Regions from separate parts of the Micromonospora sp. ATLC16 genome, predicted to be linked through region 2. Evidence: predicted binding sites of a transcription regulator. Region 2 holds the regulator's gene; each other region holds the start of a gene.
The links. Region 2 encodes HrcA, which represses chaperone genes, less so after heat shock. Its sites were predicted from a motif close to GGTTNGCACNCTCNNNNNGAGNGTGCNAACC; they were not measured.
Positions count from the first base shown of each region.

Region 1: the regulator HrcA is predicted to act here: its motif matches at 3,852-3,882, upstream of groL (chaperonin GroEL).
Region 3: the regulator HrcA is predicted to act here: its motif matches at 3,281-3,311, upstream of groES (co-chaperone GroES).

Region 1 covers NZ_JBXUOW010000004.1:61,196-68,380, reverse strand. Annotated here, with positions in the region: gene AC2CHE_RS03115 (GNAT family N-acetyltransferase) at 1-724, shown strand, start outside; gene paaN (phenylacetic acid degradation protein PaaN) at 778-2,451, shown strand; gene AC2CHE_RS03105 (GNAT family N-acetyltransferase) at 2,511-3,041, opposite strand; gene AC2CHE_RS03100 (cold-shock protein) at 3,253-3,456, shown strand; gene groL (chaperonin GroEL) at 4,081-5,703, shown strand; gene AC2CHE_RS03090 (hypothetical protein) at 5,803-6,045, opposite strand; gene AC2CHE_RS03085 (S8 family serine peptidase) at 6,194-7,185, opposite strand, start outside.
Region 2 covers NZ_JBXUOW010000022.1:43,534-50,718, forward strand. Annotated here, with positions in the region: gene AC2CHE_RS12060 (phytanoyl-CoA dioxygenase family protein) at 40-945, opposite strand; gene AC2CHE_RS12065 (hypothetical protein) at 1,164-2,120, opposite strand; gene AC2CHE_RS12070 (enoyl-CoA hydratase-related protein) at 2,240-3,028, opposite strand; gene hemW (radical SAM family heme chaperone HemW) at 3,049-4,272, shown strand; gene AC2CHE_RS12080 (DUF4870 domain-containing protein) at 4,300-4,896, opposite strand; gene hrcA (heat-inducible transcriptional repressor HrcA) at 5,107-6,129, shown strand; gene dnaJ (molecular chaperone DnaJ) at 6,203-7,185, shown strand, end outside.
Region 3 covers NZ_JBXUOW010000064.1:21,231-28,415, forward strand. Annotated here, with positions in the region: gene AC2CHE_RS21720 (molybdopterin-dependent oxidoreductase) at 1-837, opposite strand, end outside; gene groL (chaperonin GroEL) at 1,107-2,756, opposite strand; gene groES (co-chaperone GroES) at 2,833-3,147, opposite strand; gene AC2CHE_RS21735 (helix-turn-helix domain-containing protein) at 3,518-4,318, shown strand; gene AC2CHE_RS21740 (DUF397 domain-containing protein) at 4,309-4,494, shown strand; gene AC2CHE_RS21745 (THUMP-like domain-containing protein) at 4,773-6,026, shown strand; gene AC2CHE_RS21750 (sugar ABC transporter substrate-binding protein) at 6,234-7,185, shown strand, end outside.

The DNA of each region.
Region 1 (7,185 bases), on a different contig from region 2:
TCGGGCGCTGCTGACGTACGCGCGGAAGGTGGCCGCCGAGCACGGCCGGCAGCGGTTGATCGGTGAGACCCCCGGGCCGTTGCCCGACGGACCGGGCCGGGACGCGCCCGGCGCGGCCTTCGCGGCGGCGGCCGGCGCGCAGGCCGCGCTGGCCGAGGTGCGGCGTCGACTGGACACCACGCGGCTCGACCAGGCGGCCCTGACCGCCTTGCACGATGCCGCCCGCGCCCGGTCTGCCGGCTACCGGACGGTGGCCTGGCGGGGGCCGGTGGCCGAGGAGTACGTGGCCGACATCGCCCGGCTCGAGAGCCGGCTGCTCATCGACGCGCCGATGGGCGATCTCGCGATCGAGGCGGAGCAGGTGGACGCCGCGCGGCTGCGGGAGATCGAGCGGATCCAGCGAATGCGGGGCCGACGGCGTTACCACGTCGGCGCGGTGCACGAGGCGACCGGCCGGATGGTCGCCTGGACGATGATCGACAGGGGCCCGTCGACGCCGTGGCACGCCTGGCAGGAGATCACCATCGTCGACCCCGCACACCGGGGGCACCGCCTCGGTCTGCTCGTCAAGGTCGAGAACCTTCGGCACGCGCTGGACCACGAGCCGGCCCTGGCCGCGATCGACACCTGGAACGCGGCGGTCAACGATCACATGATCGGCATCAACGAGCAGCTCGGGTTCCGCCCGGTCGACGCCTGGACCGATTGGCAGCTGACCATCTGAAGTTGTGACACGCCCCTACTGATCTGGGGGCTTCGTGTTGCATGATGGCGGGCATGACGGAGACCCCGCACCCCCGCTACGACAGGCACGCCGAGACTCTCAACCGCGCGCTGACCGCGATCAAGGAGCGGGGATACTGGTCGGCCTATCCGGAATCACCAAGCCCACGGGTGTACGGCGAGACCGCCGCCGCCGACGGCAAGGCCGCCTTCGAGGCGTACCTGGGCGGGGACTTCCCGCTCGACCAGCCGGGTGACGGCGATCGGGTCGCCACCGAGGACAGCCCGTTCGGCGTCGCCCTGCACGTGCGCTACCCGCACGCCGACGCCGACCAACTGGTAGCCGCCGCGTCAGCGGCGCTGCCCGCCTGGCGGGACGCCGGCCCGCAGACCCGGGTGGGTGTCTGTCTGGAGATCCTCGACCGGCTGCACAAGAACGTCTTCGAGCTGGCCAACGCGGTGCAGTTCACCAGCGGCCAGGCGTTCGTGATGGCCTTCCAGGCCGGTGGTGCGCACGCCCTGGACCGCGCACTTGAGGCGCTGGCCTACGCGTACGCGGAGATGACCCGGCACCCGGGCACCGCAGGTTGGGAGAAGGCCGCCGGGAAGGGCGACCCGCTACGGATGTCCAAGACTTTCCACGTGGTGCCCCGGGGCGTGGCCCTGGTCATCGGCTGCAACACCTTCCCGACCTGGAACTCGTACCCGGGTCTGTTCGCCTCGCTGGTCACCGGCAACCCCGTGGTGGTCAAGCCGCACCCGCGCGCCGTGCTGCCGTTGGCGGTCACCGTCCGGTACGCCCGGGAGGTGCTGGCCGAGGCCGGCTTCGACCCGAACCTGGTGCTGCTGGCCCCCGAGTCCCCCGGCGAGAAGCTCGCCTCGACGCTGGCCCTGCACCCGGCGGTCCGGATCGTCGACTTCACCGGCTCCACCGAGTACGGCGACTGGCTGGAGGCGAACGCCCGCCAGGCGGCGGTGTACACCGAGAAGGCGGGGCTCAACACGGTGGTGATCGACTCCACCGACGACTTCGCCGGGATGTGCCGCAACCTGGGCTTCACCCTGACTCTGTACAGCGGGCAGATGTGCACCACCTCGCAGAACATCCTCATTCCCCGGAACGGCGTCGACACCGACCAGGGGCACAAGAGCTTCGACGAGGTTGCCGGCGGCATCGCCGCGGCGGTCGGCAAGCTCACCGGTGACCCGGCCCGGGGAGTGGAGTTGACCGGCGCGATCGTCAACGACGGGGTGCTGGAGCGGCTGGACGAGGTGACCAAGATCGGTTCGCCGGTGCTGGAGTCGCGTACCGTCGAGCACCCGTCGTTCCCAGACGCCGTGGTGCGTACGCCGACCATCGTCAAACTGGACGCGGGTGACACCGAGACCTACTCGCGGGAGTGGTTCGGGCCGATCTCCTTCGCCATCGCGACCGACTCCACCGCCCACAGCCTGGAGATCCTGCGCTCGACCGTGGGCGAGAAGGGTGCCCTCACCGCGGCGGTCTACTCCACCGACGACGCGGTGCTGGACGCCACCGAGGCGGCGGCGATCGAGGTCGGGGTGCACCTGTCGGCCAACCTCACCGGCGGCGTCTTCGTGAACCAGTCGGCGGCCTTCTCCGACTTCCACGGCAGCGGAGCGAACGCGGCAGCGAACTCGGCGTTGACCGACGGGGCGTACGTGGCGAACCGGTTCCGGGTCGTGCAGAGCCGCCGGCACGTCTGAGGCGGGTGGGGCTCCGGGGTCTTCCCCGGGGCCCCCAGGTCGGCGATCGTCTGTCGTGGCTACGCCGCCCTACGCATCTGGAGTTCGCGCAGGGTGGGGATGTTGGGGTGCGGGAGGCGGACGCCGGTGTCGACGAATCCCAGCCGCTGGTAGGCCCGGTAGGCGCGGTCGTTGCCGACCACCACCTCGAGCATCAGCTCGTTCCGCCCGCAGGCCCGGGACCAGCCCGCCACCCCGTCGACCAGATCCGCGAGCAGGCCGGTGCCCCGCCAGTTCGGAGTGATGTAGACGGCGTAGAGCACGGTCACCCCCGGCTCGGCCGGGTGTGCCATGCCACCGGCGTGCCCGACGAGCCGGCCGCCCGGATCCGCCACGAACTGCGCCGTGTCCGGACCGGCGGAGACGTGGGCGACCCGGGCGGCGTACTCGGCGTGTGGTCGGGCCGCGGCCTCGGCGATCGTCTCCAGAAAGGCCAGCGGCGCGTCCGCGAGCATCTCCAGGCGCAGCGCCCGCATCCGAGCTGCGTCGGGCGGCTCGACTCGGCGGATGGCGGCCCGGCGCAAGCCCGTTCCGTCGGTGACGCTTGTCATGCCGGAATGCTTATCACAATGACGTGCGACGATACTGACGACTGTAATACGCCCGATTTGTGGTCGTGCGCCGTCGTCACTCCTCGTGTAGCGTGCGATTTCGGTCACCCGATTCAGCGGTCGTCGCCGACTGCCGAAACCGGTGGTTTCCGGGTGCCGGTACGTCGGCGACCCGAGGTATTGGAACGCCGTGCAGAGTGAGGAAAACACCGTGGCACAAGGCACCGTGAAGTGGTTCAACGCAGAGAAGGGCTACGGCTTCATCGCCGTTGACGGCGGGCAGGACGTCTTCGTCCACTTCTCCGCGATCGAGATGGACGGCTACAAGGCGCTGGACGACGGTCAGCGGGTGGAGTTCGAGATCGGCCAGGGTCAGAAGGGCCCACAGGCCGAGCGGGTACGCCTCATCGCCTGAGCGCCGACCAACCACCCCATTCGACCGATCGTCGTCGGGGTGGCGTGACCATCGCCGGAGGGGGCAGCGGTGCCGGCACCCCACAAGGGAAGATCATGGACCGAGCCAGCGCCGTAGCTGAGGAGGTCCGGGCCAGCCTCGCTACGGTGTGCCGCCGGCTCATCCCACGCAGTCGCCGCACCCCGGCGGGCCGTTCTACGGCTGGTACCCCCCCGGGCGGCTACGGCCACGACCCCTCCGATGCCCTGGTCACCCCGCCGGGGGGGTCGGGCCGGTTGTCACCTACGCGAGCAGCGGGCACACGAGGGCCCGGTTAACGCCGCCCAACTGGCGGCCGAACTCGGCTGACCCCGGCCATCGTGCTTGCACTCGGCAGGGCAGAGTGCTAAACAGGTCATTGGCACTCGCATGGCGTGAGTGCCAGCTGGTCGGGACGGTGGGGCTGCGGTCGCGCCCGTGACATAACCACGGGTGGGGCACGTGGCCGGTCGTCGCGGGCTATCCGGCCCGGCCGAGGAGACGTCGCCGTCGCCAGGTGGCGACGTCCCAAGGTGCGTACACCAGACGGCCCATCCGGGGCACAACACTCGGGTGGCCCGTGAGTGTCCAGGAGGACAACGCCGTATGGCCAAGATGATCGCGTTCGACGAAGAGGCGCGCCGCGGCCTCGAGCGGGGCATGAACCAGCTCGCCGACGCCGTGAAGGTGACCCTCGGCCCCAAGGGCCGCAACGTCGTGCTCGAGAAGAAGTGGGGTGCCCCCACCATCACCAACGATGGTGTGAGCATCGCCAAGGAGATCGAGCTCGAGGACCCCTACGAGAAGATCGGCGCCGAGCTGGTCAAGGAGGTCGCCAAGAAGACCGACGACGTCGCCGGTGACGGCACGACGACGGCGACCGTCCTGGCCCAGGCCCTCGTTCGCGAGGGCCTGCGCAACGTGGCCGCCGGTGCCAACCCGATGGCCCTGAAGCGGGGCATCGAGGCTGCGGTCGCGAACGTCTCGGAGGAGCTGCTGAAGCTCGCCAAGGACGTCGAGACCAAGGAGCAGATCGCCTCCACCGCCTCCATCTCCGCTGGTGACACCAGCGTCGGCGAGATCATCGCCGAGGCGATGGACAAGGTCGGCAAGGAAGGCGTCATCACCGTCGAGGAGAGCAACACCTTCGGGCTCGAGCTGGAGCTCACCGAGGGTATGCGCTTCGACAAGGGCTACGTCTCGGCCTACTTCATGACCGACCCGGAGCGTATGGAGGCCGTCTTCGACGACCCGTACATCCTGATCGCGAACAGCAAGATCTCGTCGGTCAAGGACCTGCTCCCGATCCTGGAGAAGGTCATGCAGGGCGGCAAGCCGCTGCTGATCATCGCCGAGGACCTGGAGGGCGAGGCCCTGGCCACGCTGGTGGTCAACAAGGTCCGCGGCACCTTCAAGTCGGTCGCCGTCAAGGCGCCGGGCTTCGGTGACCGCCGCAAGGCCATGCTGACCGACATCGCCATCCTCACCGGTGGCCAGGTCATCAGCGAGGAGGTCGGCCTCAAGCTGGACGCCGCCAGCCTCGACATGCTGGGCCGGGCCCGCAAGGTCGTGGTGACCAAGGACGAGACCACCATCGTCGACGGTGCCGGCGACGCCGAGCAGATCCAGGGCCGGGTCAACCAGATCCGGGCCGAGATCGACAAGAGCGACTCCGACTACGACCGGGAGAAGCTGCAGGAGCGGCTGGCCAAGCTGGCCGGCGGCGTTGCGGTGATCAAGGTCGGCGCGGCCACCGAGGTCGAGCTGAAGGAGCGCAAGCACCGCATCGAGGACGCGGTCCGCAACGCCAAGGCCGCCGTCGAGGAGGGCATCGTCCCGGGTGGTGGTGTCGCGCTGGTCCAGGCCGGCAAGACCGCCTTCGACAAGCTCGACCTGGCCGGCGACGAGGCGACCGGCGCGCAGATCGTGAAGATCGCGCTGGACGCCCCGCTGCGGCAGATCGCCGTGAACGCCGGCCTTGAGGGCGGCGTCGTGGTGGAGCGGGTCCGCAACCTCGACTCGGGTCACGGCCTCAACGCCGCGACCGGCGAGTACGTCGACCTGCTGGCCGCGGGCATCATCGACCCGGCCAAGGTGACCCGTTCCGCGCTGCAGAACGCCTCGTCGATCGCCGCGCTGTTCCTCACCACCGAGGCCGTCGTGGCGGACAAGCCGGAGAAGACCCCGGCCGCACCGGCTGGCCCGGGCGGCGGGGACATGGACTTCTGAGTCCAGCTCCAACGCCGGAAGGGGCGGGCCGCGTCAGCGGTCCGCCCCTTCCGCTGTGTCGGCGGTGGCAAGACGAGGTCGGCAGTGGCCGCTGGTCCGCTAGGTCGGCAGTGGCCGCTGGTTCCGTCGCTTTCGCGCCCGGTCGTACGGTGGCCGGTGCTGAACCGGCTCGTCCACCAGGATGAGCGGCTCCTCGGGTGGCTCGTCCACACCGGTCATCTCGGCCAGTTGCTCGGCGTCGCCGTAGTCGAGCCGGTCGATCGGCAGTTGGCCGGGGAGTCCGTGGAGCGCAGCCCCGGTGGCTGGTGGGACTTCCCGGGCCTGATCGTCGTCCGTGCTCATCGCTGCCTCCTCTACCGAAACGGTAGGGCGTGCCGGGCACCGGGATGAGCGAATGGCCTTATCAGATCTATTTGGTATCTGCACCTTTTAGCGTGCTCAAGGGCACTACGTACGGAAAAAGCTGCATCCGTTACCGCCCGAATAATGATCAACCACGGGCCGCCGAGACGGCCGCGTACGCGTCGACCAGCCCGGCACCCACGACGTTCGCCGGGTCGCCACAGTCATCGGTCCGCGCCCGGGCCGGGTCGCTGGTCTCGATCGGGTCGGCCGTCTCTCGGAGGATCCGCCGCGTCCGGTCAAGGTCACCGACGAGTTCCGGGTTGGCCGACCACATCAACGCGACCACGCCAGCCACCTGTGGTGTGGCCATCGAGGTGCCGTCGAGCACGGCGTACCCGCCGCCAGGCATCGCGGAGATGACCTCCGCCCCCGGCGCCATCAGATCCGGTTTGGTCACTCCGGCGACCGTCGGGCCACGGGAGGAGAAGGCGGTGACCCGCCGCCGGTCGTCCACCGCGCCAACGGTCAGCACGTCCGCGTACGGTGCGGGCGGGTCCTGCACCGAGCCGCAGAACGGGCCGGTGTTGCCGGCCGCCGCGACGACGAGAATCCCGGCGGCCTCCAGCGCCTCCGTGGCCGGCCGCAGCGCAGAGGGATCGCAGCCTTCGATCGGCGGGCAGCCCCACGAGTTGGTCAGGATCTCCGGTGCCCGGGCGGGCCGCCCCTGTCGGAACGTGTCGCCGCCGAGCGGGAAAGGCGCCAGCATGAACTGGAGGCAGTCGAGGTAGGCGGCCGGGTTCCCCAGATTGCGGTCGAGGTTGACGCAGCCGACCCATCGCGCGCCGGGGGCCACACCGATGCCGTCCCGCCCGACGGCGCTGCCGATCGTGTGGGTGCCGTGCCCGCTGCGGTCGGTCGGCGTCCCGCTGCCGTTCCACGGGTCGAACCACGAGTCGTCGCCGCCCCGGAAACCCTGGGCGAGGGTCGGATGCCGCCCGTCCACTCCCGAGTCGGAACTGCCCACGGTCACCCCGTCACCGGTGACGCCGAGTTCGGACCAGACCCGATCCGCGCCGATCATGGTGATGTGCCACGGCGGGCCGGACGGAGGCGGGGCGCTGCCGGTGGCGCTGTCAG
Region 2 (7,185 bases):
ACGTCCAGGCGTGCCACGGGGCCTGTCGTCACGGTCTGGTCAGCGGAGCCAGGGGATGTTGCGGTTGAGCAGACCGCGCTGCTTGAGTTCCTTGCGCAGCGGGATCTCGTCGTCGATGTAGCCGTCCCAGTTGATGCCCCAGTAGTTGGCCGTGTGGGTGCCCTCCCCGAGCAACTGGCGCTGCACCGGCGTGCGGTTGCGGTACCACTCGCCGTCCTTGTCGGGGTGCAGCTCGTCGAGCGGGCGGATCCACCGGTAGGTGTAACCGACGAACAGCATCTTGCGGGTGATGTTCGACAGGTTGGTCGACCGGGAGTGCCACTGGCGGCGGTCGAAGATGAAGGCGTCACCCGGGTTGGCGGTGATCTCGACCGCGCCCTCGGGATCCGGGTTGTGCACGCTCAGGTCCGCCGGGCGCGGCAGCGAGTTCCACAGGTGGCTGCCGGGGATCACCTTCGTCGCGCCCCGTCCATTCTCCGACAGGTCGGAGAGCACGTAGGCGACCTTCAGCGAGAACATCGGCCGGGGCAGGTTCGGGTCCATCGTCTCCGGGTCGGAGTTCTGCCGGTACCCGTCCTGGTGCCAACCCCAGTACGGCTTCTCGGGCTCCAACGCCGGCGGAGTGACGTCGAGGTGGTTGTGGTGGGTGTAGATGTTCCAGCCCGCCAGGCCCCACATGTAGGGGAACGCGATCGGGTGGGTGAGCAGCTCGCCGAAGAGCTCGTCACGCTCAAGGAAACCCAGCAGGTGCAGGGTGCCGTCCTTGGTGGTGTTGCCCTTGGCCTTCTCCTCCTCGTACACCCGGTCGACCGCGGCCTCGAGAGCGGTCCGGTGATCCTCGGTCAGGACGTTGCGCAGCAGGAGAAAACCCTGCTCGTGGAACTCCTTGCGGTCGACGTCACTGATCGGTTCGTAGCCGGTCCGGTCGCCGTAGTCGAACGCCACGTAGTACCCCTCCCCAAGAGGTGAAACCATTTCTGGCACAGGCCGCCGATCGTAACGCGCGTCCGCGCGGCTCGGGGGGCACCCCGCGACCTTTCCACGGGTACGGCGACTGAAGGCGGTTGAACGACTACCACATGTCACCCAACGTGGAGAGCCGCGGCCTTACATACCGCAATGCCGGATCTTGCGGTGACTGCGGGTAAGGAGATCGAGGTCAGTCAGACGTCGGCGTGGACCTCGGCGAAGACCTCCGTGTCACCCCGGTCGCTGTCCGGCAGGCGCTTCCAGTCGCCGCGCTTGGCGGTCCATTCCCGGCCGTCGTAGGTCACCCGCTTCACCCCGTGCTCCTTCGCGTGGGAAACCAGCCAGTGCGTGTACCGCCAGCCGGCCCGCACGCCCTCGGCAGAGGTCGTCATGCTGCCGGCGGGGCTCCGCTCGAAGTCGTTGATCCCCACCTTCAGCAGGGTGGGGTTGCCGTAGCTGTCGACGGCGGAGCTGAAGTAGCCCCTGCCCGTCTGCCGGTCGTCGGAGGTGAAGGCTCTCAGGCCCCAGTCGAGGGCCAGTCCCTCGGTCAGCGCGGCGATGGCGGCGGCACCGCGCAGCACCGGATCGCCGCCCACCGCGCAGGTGACCGCCGTGGTGGCGTGGCCGAGCAGCGCCCGGGTGAGCACCTGCGACTCGTCGGCCCACTTCTCGTACGCCTCCGGGAAGGCCGAGCGCTGCACCTTCTGTGCGGCGTCGGTGATTCGCATGTCCTCCCAGCCGTGCACCTTCTTCAACGCCGCGTAGAACTTCCCCGCCGCGTACCTGGGTTCGCGGATCTGTGTCGGCGTGCCCCAACCCTGGCTCGGTCGCTGCTGGAACAGCCCCACGGAGTCGCGGTCACCACCCGTCAGGTTGCGCAACCCGGACTCCTGGTACGCGGTGGCCAGCGCCACCACCACCGCCCGCTCCGGCATCTCGCGCCGCACGCCGATCGCCGCGATGGTCGCCGCGTTCGCCATCTGCTGCGAGTCGAGCGTCACCTCGCCGTCGGCCTGCACCGTGCAGGCCCGGCCGGCCAACGGCAGCCGGAGCCCCTCACCGGCCTGCCTCAGCACCACGACCACTCCGATCGCGGCGATCAGGACAAGGACCACGAAGCCCGTCGCGACAGCCCGAGTTCGCACCCGCACCTCCTGGGGTCAAGGTCCGCCAAGCGTACGTCCCTCATCGACCCGTTCGGGTCGTCCGACCGGTTCCCACCTCCTGTGGCGGTCACGCGTAACCCGAGGTTCCCCGTCCCGGCCGTACCTCACCCACCAAGTTCCGCCACCCAGCGTGGCGACCGCTTCTCCCGGAAAGCGGTGACCCCCTCGATCCCGTCCGCCGACAGGAAGTACCCGGTGGACAGCTCGGCCAGCTCCGCCAGGTCGGCCCGCAGGTCGGCGGCGGCCGGACGGCGCAGCAGACGCTTCGCGCCGGCCAACGCCGTCGGGGCGCCACGGACCAGCGAGTCGCAGTACCGCCGCACCGCGGCATCCAGCTCCTCGGCCGGCACCGCGGTGGTGACCAGGCCGATCTCGGCGGCCTGCCGGCCGTCGAAGGTGTCGCCGGTCAGGTACAGCTCGGCCGCCGCCCGGGTGGTCAGGCGGGGCAGCACCGTCGCGGAGATCACCGCTGGGATCACCCCGATCCGCACCTCGGTGAAGGCGAACGTGGCCTCGGTCGCGCAGACCGCCAGGTCGGCTGCCGCGATCAGGCCCAGGCCGCCGGCCCGGGCCGGGCCGGCCACCCTCGCCAGCACCGGCTTCGGGCACTCCCAGACCGCCGCGAGCACGTCACCCAGCATCCCGGCGGGCACCGTGCCGCTGGCGTACGCCGCCGCGGTCTCCTTCAGGTCGGCGCCGGAGCAGAAGACCGGCCCGGTGTGGTCGAGCACGATCACCCGGACCGCGTCGTCGGCGACCGCGGCGGCCAGCCCCGCCAGCAGTTCGGTCATCAACGGCGTGGAGAGCGCGTTGCGGTTGTGCGGACTGTCCAACGTGAGCGTGGTCACCCCGTGGGCCGTGGCGACCCGCACGAGCGCGTCGGGAGAGGTCATGCCAGGGCACACTAGTGGCCATGCCCGGCGTCCTTCCAGCAGGCGAGCCCGTCCCCGCCGACGGATCGCTGCCCGCGTCCGCCCGTGCGTCAGTGGGCGCCCGGGGTTTCGGGGTCTACGTGCACGTGCCCTTCTGCGCGAGCCGCTGCGGCTACTGCGACTTCAACACGTACACCGCCGACGAGCTGGGCGGCGGTGCGAGCCGGGAGGGCTTCGCCGACACCGTGCTGGCGGAACTGACGCTCGCCGCCCGGGTGCTCGGCGAGGCCCCACCGGCACGGGTGGAGACGGTCTTCGTCGGCGGCGGCACCCCCACCCTGCTGGCCGCCGACGACCTGGCCCGGATCCTCGACGCGATCGACCGGACCTGGGGGTTGGCCGCCGACGCGGAGGTGACCACCGAGGCCAACCCGGAGTCGGTGACGCCCACCTCGCTGAAGGAGCTGCGTGCCGCCGGGTACACCCGGATCTCGCTGGGCATGCAGTCGGCCGCGCCCGGGGTGCTCGCCGTGCTCGACCGCCGGCACCACGCCGGCCGGGCCACCGCCGCCGCGCTGGAGGCCCGCGACGCCGGCTTCGACCACGTCAATCTCGACCTGATCTACGGGACACCGGGGGAGCGGTCCGAGGACTTCGCCGCCTCGCTGGACCAGGTGATCGCCGCGGGCGTGGACCACGTCAGCGCGTACGCCCTGATCGTGGAGGATGGCACCCGGCTGGCCGCCCGGATGCGCCGGGGCGAACTGCCGTACCCGGACGAGGACGTGGCCGCGGACCGGTACCTGGCCGCCGAGTCCGCCCTCGGCGCCGCCGGCTTCTCCTGGTACGAGGTCTCCAACTGGGCCCGCACGCCGGAGGCGCGCTGCCGGCACAACCTGCTCTACTGGACCGGCGGGAACTGGTGGGGCCTCGGGCCAGGGGCACACAGCCACGTCGGCGGAGTGCGCTGGTGGAACGTCAAACATCCCGCCGCGTACGCGCAACGCCTCGCCGCCGGGGAGTCTCCCGGGCAGGCCCGGGAGGTGCTCACCGGCGGCGAGGCGCACATGGAGGACGTCATGCTCCGGTTGCGGCTGGCCGCCGGCCTGCCGCTGGACGTGCTGACCGACGCCGGTCGGGCGGGTGCGGCCCGGGCGGCGGCCCAGGGGCTGCTCGACCAGCCCGCCCACGCCGCCGGCCGCGCCGTGCTCACCCTGCGCGGCCGGCTGCTCGCCGACGCCGTGGTCCGCGACCTGCTGCCCTGATCCCCGTCGTCAGACCGGCCGGCGCGGTCAGCGCTTCACGAACGCGTACGTCATCGGGTACTGGTAGAGCACACCCTCGTTGGCCTTGACACCGCCGATGATGCCGAAGATCAGCGGCACGATCGCGACGAGGATCGGCACGAAGGACAGGACGAAGCAGGTGATGGTCGCGAGCACCCAGCTCAGCACCCCGGCGACCGCCCAGGTGAGCTGGAAGTTCAGCGCGGCCACCGAGTGCGCCCGGACGATCGGGGACTGCTGCCCGCGGACCATCATCGCGATCAGCGGGGCCACCCAGCCGAAGAGCCCGCCACCGACGACCACGCCGAGCGGGCCGCCGAAGTGGGCGATCAGCACCCAGTTCTTGTCCTCGTTGTTGGCGTAGCCACCGCCAGGAGCGCCGTAACCGCCGGTCGGGTAGCCGACACCGGGGGCTCCCGGTGGGGGCGGGTAACCGCCCGGCGGCGGGTAGCCCCCGGGTGGCGGGTAGCCGGCCGGCGGCGGCTGGTCGCCGGTGGGAGGTGGATAGCCGCCGGGCGGGGGATAGCCGCCCTGGCCAGGCGAACCGGACAGTGGTGTCGTGGGTTCGTCGCCGGACTCCGGGGGACGAGGTGGTTCAGTCATGGAGGTCACGGTAGGTGCCGGCGGCAACGGCGCACCAGAGCGACACCGGCCAGTGTCAACCCGCCGATCGGTTCGATGACGGGCGGGCCGACTTGATCATCGCGCCGAGGGGGACGCCGACGTAGACTGGCACTCGCTACAGTCGAGTGCCAGAGTGTTCCTCTGATGACCGTGACGCTGCGGGCTGACCTGCGACAGGAGGTGGCAAGGATGGTTCTGGACGACCGGAAGCTCGCCGTGCTCCGGGCGATCGTCGAGGACTACGTCGCCACCCAGGAGCCGGTCGGCAGCAAGTCGCTGGTCGAGCGGCACCAACTCGGCGTCTCGCCGGCCACGGTCCGGAACGACATGGCCGTGCTGGAGGAAGAGGGCTACATCCGTCAGCCGCACACCAGCGCGGGGCGGGTGCCCACCGACCGTGGCTACCGACTCTTCGTCGACCGGCTGAGCCGGGTCAAGCCGCTCAGCCCGGCCGAGCGCCGGGCGATCGAGCGCTTCCTGGCTGGCGCCGTCGACCTCGACGATGTGGTGCACCGCACAGTGCGACTGCTGGCGCAGCTGACCCGGCAGGTCGCCGTCGTGCAATACCCCAGCCTGGCCCGGTCCCGGGTGCGTCACCTGGAGCTGGTGCCGATCTCCACCACCCGGCTGATGCTGGTGATGATCGCCGACACCGGCCGGGTCGAGCAGCGGCTGGTGGAGCTGCCCGCACCGGTCCTCGCCGACGACGTGCTGGACCTGCGCCGGCTGGTCAACGAGAAGCTGGTGGGTGTCCGCCTGTCGGAGACCCCGCCGCTGGTGCAGGCCGTCATCGACGACTGCGCGCCGCACCTGCGCCCGGCGATGACCACCCTGTCCACGGTGCTGCTGGAGACGCTCGTCGAACGGCACGAGGAGCGGCTCGCCCTGGCCGGCACCGCCAACCTCGCCCGGGGCGGCCTGCTCGACTTCCAGGGCTCGTTGCGTCCGATCCTCGAAGCACTCGAGGAGGAGGTGGTGCTGCTCAAGCTGATCGGCGAGGTGGAGCCGAGCACCCTGCGGGTGCGCATCGGTGACGAGAACGAGATCGACAACCTGCGGGCGGCCTCAGTGGTCAGCACCGGGTACGGCCCGGGCGTGACGATCGTCGGCGGGATGGGCGTGCTCGGACCGACCCGGATGGACTACCCCGGAACCATCGCCACGGTGAGGGCCGTGGCACGCTACGTGGGCGAGCTGCTGGCCCAGAACTGACAAGTCAGGGCCGACGGCAGGCTGCCGCCGCCGAACGGCGTAACTCCAGACGAACACGAGGACACGGAACGCAGTGGCGAGGGACTACTACGGCATTCTCGGCGTGAGCAAGGGTGCCTCCGATGACGAAATCAAGCGCGCCTACCGCAAGTTGGCGCGCCAGTTCCATCCGGACGTGAATCCGGATCCGGAGGCACAGGAGAAGTTCAAGGACATCAATGCCGCATACGAGGTCCTCTCGGACGATCGGAAACGGCAGATCGTCGACCTGGGCGGGGACCCGCTGGCCCCCGGCGGGGGCGGGCCCGGCGGTCCGGGTGGCCCCGGCGGGGCCGGTCCCTTCGTCGGCTTCCAGGACATCATGGACGCGTTCTTCGGCGGCGCCACGGGCGCCGGGCGAGGCCCGCGTCCGCGCACCCGCCCGGGCGCCGACGCGATCCTGCGCCTGGAGCTGGACCTCCAGGAGACCGCCTTCGGCGTCGAGGCGCCAATCACCGTCGACACCGCCGTGCTCTGCACCACCTGCTCCGGTGCCGGCACCGCCGCCGGCACCCACCTGGCCACCTGCGAGGCGTGCGGTGGCCGGGGCGAGGTGCAGTCGGTGCAGCGCACCTTTCTCGGGCAGGTGGTCTCCGCCCGGCCGTGCACCGTCTGCCAGGGCTACGGCACCACCATCCCGAGCCCCTGCCCGACCTGCGCCGGCGACGGCCGGGTGCGCACCCGCCGTTCGCTGACCGTCAAGATCCCCCCCGGGGTGGAGGACGGCATGCGTATCCGCCTCGCCCAGCAGGGCGAGGTCGGCCCGGGCGGCGGCACCGCCGGGGACCTCTACGTGGAGATCCACGAACGGCCACACGACGTCTTCTCCCGTAAGGGGGACGACCTGCACTGCCGGGTCACCGTGCCGATGACCGCCGCGGCACTCGGCACCCGGCTGACCATCAGTGCGCTCGACAGCGAGGAGCCGGTCGACGTCAAACCGGGCACCCAGCCGGGCAGCACCCTGCGGCTGCGGGCCCGGGGCGTACCGCACCTGCGCGGCGCCGGGCGGGGCGA
Region 3 (7,185 bases), on a different contig from region 2:
CAGCCCGGGCAGGGTCAGATCGGCGCCGGCCGGCACCGGCGGCGCGGCGGAGACCGGGACCGGCAGCGTGATCGCCTCGCGGGCCACCGACACCCCCTGACGGCCGGCCAGCCACCGGCCGGCGACTCCCGCGACGGCGGCCACCCCGAGCACGGTGCCGACACCGCCGAGGAACCGCCGCCGTGAGTCCGGGTCGACCCGCCGCCCCCGACCTGCGGAGCCCAATGGGCCGTCGGCGGCCGGCGGGCCTCCCGGGGCCGACGGACTGCCGGCCGACGCGGTCGGGTCGGTCGCCGTCCCGTCGGGGACCCCGGCGGTTCCGCCCGCATTCGGTTCCGGCACGGCGGGACCGGCCACGGAGGGCGGACCGGCCGGCATCGGCGGAGACCAGGGCCACGGTTCCAGTTCCAGCGGGCCGGCGACGAAGGCCCACAGCGCCACCCCGCCGACCGCCGCACCGATCAGCGACGGCAGCACGTCGGCGGCGTCCGCGCCGGCCCGGGTCAGGGCCGCCGCCGCGCCGATCCCACCGAAGACGACGATGCCGGCCAGGCCGACCGTCAGCCGGCGGACGGCCACCATGCCGAGCAGGGCGGCGAAGCCGCCGAGCAGCAGTGCCGTACCGACCAGCAGGGCGATCTTGTCGTACCTGCCGAAGACCTCGATGCCGAACCGCTTGACCGGCTCCGGGGCGGTGTCCACGACGAGACCGCCGACCGCGACGAGCGGGGACGACCGGGGGCCGGTCAGGGCGGCAACCACTTCGGCGGTGCCGATGGCCGCCGCAGCGGCGGCGATACCGGCCAGGGCGGCGAACCGGGGTGTCGTGCTACTCACCCGCCCAGTGTTTCCCACCGATCATCGGTCCGGTAGCCGGCGTCGACGTTCGTAACCTCTCGTCACCGGTACGCGACCCGGCGCGGCGTCCGACGTCACCCCCCGAGACCGCCGGACACGACCGACGCCAGCCCCGGACACGACCGGCGTCACCGCCGACCGCTGGGCACGACCGGTGCCGGGGCCGGGCACGACGACCGCTCCGACGCAAAGCGCGTGGGGGGCACCGCCTCGTCGACGGTGCCCCCCACGTCCGGCGTACGGCAGGGTCAGAAGCCCGGGCCGTGCTGGTGGCTGTGACCGTGGCCGTGCGAGTGACCGTGGCCACCCGCGGCGGGCTCCGGCTCGGCCGGCTTCTCCACCACGAGGCTCTCGGTGGTGAGCAGCAGACCGGCGATCGACGCGGCGTTGGTGACCGCGTTGCGGGTCACCTTCACCGGGTCGATGATGCCGGACTTGGTCAGGTCGACGTACTCGCCGACGGCGGCGTCGAGGCCGTGGCCCCAGTCGCTGCCGGCGACCTTCTGCACGACCACGTAGCCGTCGTGGCCGGCGTTCTGGGCGATCCAGCGCAGCGGCTCGACAAGTGCCTTACGCACGATCGACACGCCGACCTTCTCGTCGCCGGTGAAGCCGAGGTCGTCGTCGAGCACCGACAGGATCTGCGCCAGGGCGGCGCCGCCGCCGGGCACCGTACCCTCCTCGACCGCGGCCTTGGTCGCGGCGATGGCGTCCTCGATGCGGTGCTTGCGCTCCTTCATCTCGACCTCGGTGGCCGCGCCGACCTTGACCACCGCGATGCCACCGGAGAGCTTGGCCAGCCGCTCGGCGAGCTTCTCCCGGTCCCACTCGGAGTCCGAGGCCTCGATCTCCTTGCGGATCTGGGCCACCCGGTCGGCGACCTCGCCGCTCCGGCCACCGCCGTCGACGACGGTGGTGTTCTCCTTGTCGACCACGATGCGGCGGGCGCTGCCCAGCACCTCCAGGCCGACCTGGTCGAGCTTGTAGCCCAGCTCCGGGGCGACCAGCTCGGCGCCGGTGAGGATCGCCATGTCCTGCAGCATCGCCTTGCGGCGGTCGCCGAACCCGGGCGCCTTGACCGCGCAGACCTTGATGGTCTTGCGGATGGCGTTGACCACCAGGGTCGACAGCGCCTGACCCTCGACGTCCTCGGCGATGATGAGCAGCGGCTTGTTGTTCTGGAGAACCTTCTCCAGCAGCGGCAGCAGCTCCTCGATCGCGGAGATCTTCTGCGTGGTGATCAGGATGTACGCGTCCTCCAGGACGGACTCCTGCGACTCCACGTCGGTGACGAAGTTCGGCGAGATGAAGCCCTTGTCGAACTGGAGGCCCTCGGTGACGTCCAGCTCGGTGCGCAGGGCGGAGCCTTCCTCGACGGTGATCACACCGTCGCGGCCGACCTTCTCCATCGCCTCGGCGATCAGCTCACCGATGGTGGCGTCCTGCGCCGAGATCGTCGCGACGTGCGCGACCGACTTCTTGTCGGAGACCTCGACGGCCTTGTCGAGCAGCGCCTCGGAGACCTTGGTGGCGGCGGCGTCGATGCCCCGCTTGAGGCCGGCCGGGTTGGCGCCCGCGGTGACGTTGCGCAGGCCCTCGCGGACCATGGCCTGGGCGAGCACGGTCGCGGTGGTGGTCCCGTCGCCGGCGACGTCGTTGGTCTTGGTCGCCACCTCCTTGACCAGCTGCGCGCCGAGGTTCTCGTAGGGGTTGGTGAGCTCGATCTCCTTGGCGATGGTCACGCCATCGTTGGTGATCGTCGGCACACCGAATTTCTTGTCGAGGACGACGTTGCGCCCGCGCGGCCCGAGGGTGACCTTGACCGCGTCAGCGAGCGCGTTGACACCGTGCTCCAGCAGGTGCCGGGCGTCGTCCGAGAAGCTCAGGATCTTCGCCATGAATGTCCCTTCGAAGCGACGTTGCCCCGGCCCGGCGAACCGGACCGGGGCAACGACACTGATCGGTCTGTCTTACTTACTTCTCGATGACCGCGAGGACGTCGCGGGCGGAGAGCACCAGGTACTCCTCGCCGGCGTACTTGACCTCGGTGCCGCCGTACTTCGAGTAGAGAACGGTGTCGCCGACGGAGACGTCGATCGGCACGCGGTTGCCCTTGTCGTCGATCCGGCCCGGGCCGACAGCGAGGACGGTGCCCTCCTGCGGCTTCTCCTTGGCGGTTTCGGGGATCACGATGCCCGAGGCGGTGGTGGTCTCGGCCTCGTTCGCCTGGACCACGATGCGGTCCTCGAGCGGCTTGATCGCAACCTTGGTCGCGGTAGTCACGGGCATACCCTCCTGGGGTACTTGGTTTCGTTGCCGATCGGCATGCCGACCGGCGTCAATTGCCACATGCCACCGGGCGGGGCCGTCGTCGCGGGTGCCGGTCCGCCTGGCGTTCAACCCCCGGACACCAGGGCCCGAAGGTTGGCACCCTCAGGGTGAGAGTGCTAATCGCAGGTTATTCCTCGGCTAGCACTCCGTCAAGGAGAGTGCCAATCCGCCGCCCTCGTGTCGCCGCCTCTCAGCACCCGCGTCGCCACTTTTCCCACACTGTTCCGCAGTCCTTCGCCAGCGTTGACCGCAACACGCCGACAGTCACTTCCCCGCCGGACGGCCGACCCTTACTCTCCGGCGCGACAACGTCACGGAGGGCAGACGCATGGCGGACGTACCAACCCTGGGGTTCCTGCGCGACCAGTTACGCCGGGCCCGCAAGGTGCGCGGGCTCAGCCAGGAGGAGCTGAGCAAGATGATCAACTACTCCCCGTCGGCGGTGAGCGCGATGGAGATCGGCCCGAACCAACTCAGCGCCGACTACCTAACCCGGTTCGACAGGGTGCTGGAAACCGGTGGTCTCTTCATCGGGATGCTGGAGCTGATCCGGCTGCACGCCGAGCCGGACTGGTTCCGGCCGTGGGGCGAGATCGAGCGGGAGGCGGTCGCGCTGCGCTGGTACGACCCGGCCGTGGTGCCGGGTCTGCTCCAGACCGAGGCGTACGCCCGGGCGATGCTCCGGGCCGGTCCGCCGCTGACCGACGAGCAGATCGAGAAGCGGGTGCTGGCCCGGATGGCCCGGCAGGAGGTGCTCGCCCGCGAGGAGCCACCGCAGCTCGTGGCGGTGCTCGACGAGCAGGTGCTGCGCCGGCAGGTCGGCGAGCGCGCGACCATGCGCGAGCAACTGGAACACCTGCGCAGCCTCGCCGACCGCCCACACGTCCAGGTGCGGATCGTGCCGGCCGAGACCCCGTGGTACATCGGACTCAACGGCCCTTTCGTGCTGGCCCGGCTGGCCGACGGCACCGAGGTGGCGCACCTGGACAACCAGCTCCGGGGGCACACAGTGGACAGCCCGAACGACCTTGCCGCCCTGGGGCGACACTGGGAGACTGTGGCCGGTGAGGCGCTGCCACACCGGCAGTCCGCCCGCCTGATCGAGGAAGTGGCGAAGTCATGGACCTGACCCGTGCCACCTGGCGCAAGTCCTCCCGCAGCAACAGCAACGGCGGCGCCTGCGTCGAGGTCGCCGACAACCTGCCCGGCCTGGTCGCCGTGCGCGACAGCAAGGACCCGGCCGGCCCGGCACTCACCTTCACCCCCGCCGCCTGGCGCGCCTTCATCACCACCCACACCCGCTAGACCCGACCCGGACGCCGCGTCCGCCCGCGCCGCGCGCCCGGCAACCGCCTCCGGCCCAACTCGGCTCGGCCCGAATCGGCTCGGGCTGCCGAGTTGCCCGCCCTTGGCCCCACGGGTCTGCGCGCTTGCCCCCCGCGGGTGTGCGCGCGGGTTGCGGCATGACGCGCCCTCCCGCCGACGTGAAGGCCCGAGATGCCGCGAGTCGCGACCGGCATGCCGGCGAGGGGCCGGCCTGGGCCTCGGGCGGGGCGGACAGGGGCGGGCGGAAGAATGGGCTTGTGGATCTGGAGCAGTTCGGCGCGTTGCGTACGCCCGAGGGGTCGGCCGCGCTCGACGCGGCGGCCCGGGTGGCCGGCGGTGATCCACTGGCCGCGTCGGTGGCGCTGCGCTCGGCCGGGGTGCCCGGCGGGCTCGCGGCGGCAGCACTGACCCAGGCCGAGCTGCGCCGCCGGGCGACCGGCAAGTTCGGGCCGGCGGCGGCCGGCATGTTCTTCACCCGGCCGGGGCTGGAGCAGGCCACCCGGCGGGTCGTCGCCGATCGGCGAGCCCGGCGGCTGCGCGCCGCCGGGGTGCGCACGCTGGCCGACCTGGGCTGCGGGCTGGGCGCCGACGCGCTCGCCGCCGCCCGCGCCGGCATCCGGGTGTACGCGGTGGAGGCCGATCCGCTCACCGCCGCGCTGGCCGAGGCGAACGCCCACGCCGCCGGGCTGGCCGACCTGGTCACCGTCGAATGTGGTGACGCGACGGCGTTCGACGTGACCCGGGTCGAGGCGGTCTTCTGCGATCCGGCCCGACGCCGGGCCGGTACCGGTCGCCGGATCTTCGACCCGAACTCGTATTCGCCGCCGTGGGACTTCGTGACCGGCCTGGCCGCGCGGGTGCCGCGCACGGTGGTGAAGGTCGCGCCGGGGATCGACCACACGCTGATCCCGCCCGGCGCGGAGGCGGAGTGGGTGAGCGTCGACGGCGACCTGGTCGAGGCGGCCCTCTGGTGCGGCGAACTGGCCGAGGTCCCCCGCCGCTCGACCGTGCTGAAGGAGGTGCCTCCGGTTGACACCACAGGTGGAGCAGCGGCCCCCGTCCAAGACCCGCAGGACCGCCCCGACGGCCCGGCGACGTACCAGCTGACCGGAACGGGGGCGCGCGAGGCGCCGGTCGGGGCGGTGCGGCGCTTCGTGTACGACCCGGATCCGGCGGTGGTCCGCGCGCACCTGATCGCCGAGTTGGCTGCCGACCTGAACGCCACCCTTGCCGACCCGACCATCGCCTACCTCTACGCCGACACGGCCCAGCGCACGCCGTACGCCCGCAGCCTGGAGGTGACCGACGTGCTGCCGTTCTCTCTCAAGCGGCTGCGGGCGCTGCTGCGGGAACGGCGGGTCGGCCGGGTGGAGATCCTCAAGCGCGGCTCCGCGCTTGAGCCCGAGCGGCTCCGGCGCGACCTGCGGCTGGCCGGGGACCAGCCGGCCAGCCTGGTGCTCACCCGGGTCGCCGCCGCCCCGACGGTCCTGGTCTGCCGCCCGATGGCCTGAACCCGAACGCCGGGACCACCGACCCGGACAACGGGGTCGTCGCAGGCACGGTGGCGGCCAGGTGTCGCTGGCGTTGCTGAATTGTTACCGCCGGCAACAAACTCGTGACCGGCGCACCCTTGTGCTGGCCTTGTGACGCGGAATACGTTGCCGGGCACAACAAAACAAAACACCGACACCCTTCCCACCCTCGAAAGGACCCTGCACATGCGCAAGGGCTTCCTCGCCGTCGGCACCGTTGGCCTGCTGGCCCTCGGCAGCCTGACGGCCTGTGGCGACGAGTCCGGCGGCGACCAGGCCGGCTCCGACGTGACCCCGAAGATCGGCGTGATCCTGCCGGACAGCAAGTCCTCCGCCCGCTGGGAGGGCGCTGACCGCAAGTTCCTCCAGGCTGCCTTCGAGGCTGCCGGCGTCGAGTCCGACATTCAGAACGCCCAGGGTGACAAGACCCAGTTCCAGACCATCGCCGACCAGATGATCACGAGCGGCGTCACCGCGCTGATGATCGTCAACCTGGACTCCGGCACCGGCAAGGCCGTCCTCGACAAGGCCAAGTCGCAGGGCGTCGCCACCATCGACTACGACCGCCTCACCCTCGGCGGCTCGGCGGAGTACTACGTCAGCTTCGACAACGAGGCCGTCGGCAAGCTCCAGGGCGAGGGCCTCGTCAAGTGCCTCACCGACGCGAAGGTGCAGAAGCCGGGGATCGCCTACCTGAACGGCTCGCCGACCGACAACAACGCCACCCTGTTCAAGAACGGCTACGACTCGGTGCTCAAGCCGAAGTTCGACTCCGGCGAGTACACCCAGGTCGCCGACGACTCGGTGCCGGACTGGGACAACGCCCAGGCCGCCACCATCTTCGAGCAGCAGATGACGAAGGCCGGTGGCAAGATCGACGGTGTGCTGGCCGCCAACGACGGCCTCGGCAACGCCGCCATCTCGGTGCTGAAGAAGAACCGGCTCAACGGCAAGGTCCCGGTGACCGGCCAGGACGCCACCCCGCAGGGCCTGCAGAACATCCTCGCCGGCGACCAGTGCATGACCGTCTACAAGGCGATCAAGAAGGAAGCCGACGCCGCCGCCGAGCTGGCCATCTCGCTGGCCAAGGGCGAGCGTAAGGAGACCGGCCAGACCGTCACCGACCCGGAGGGCGGCC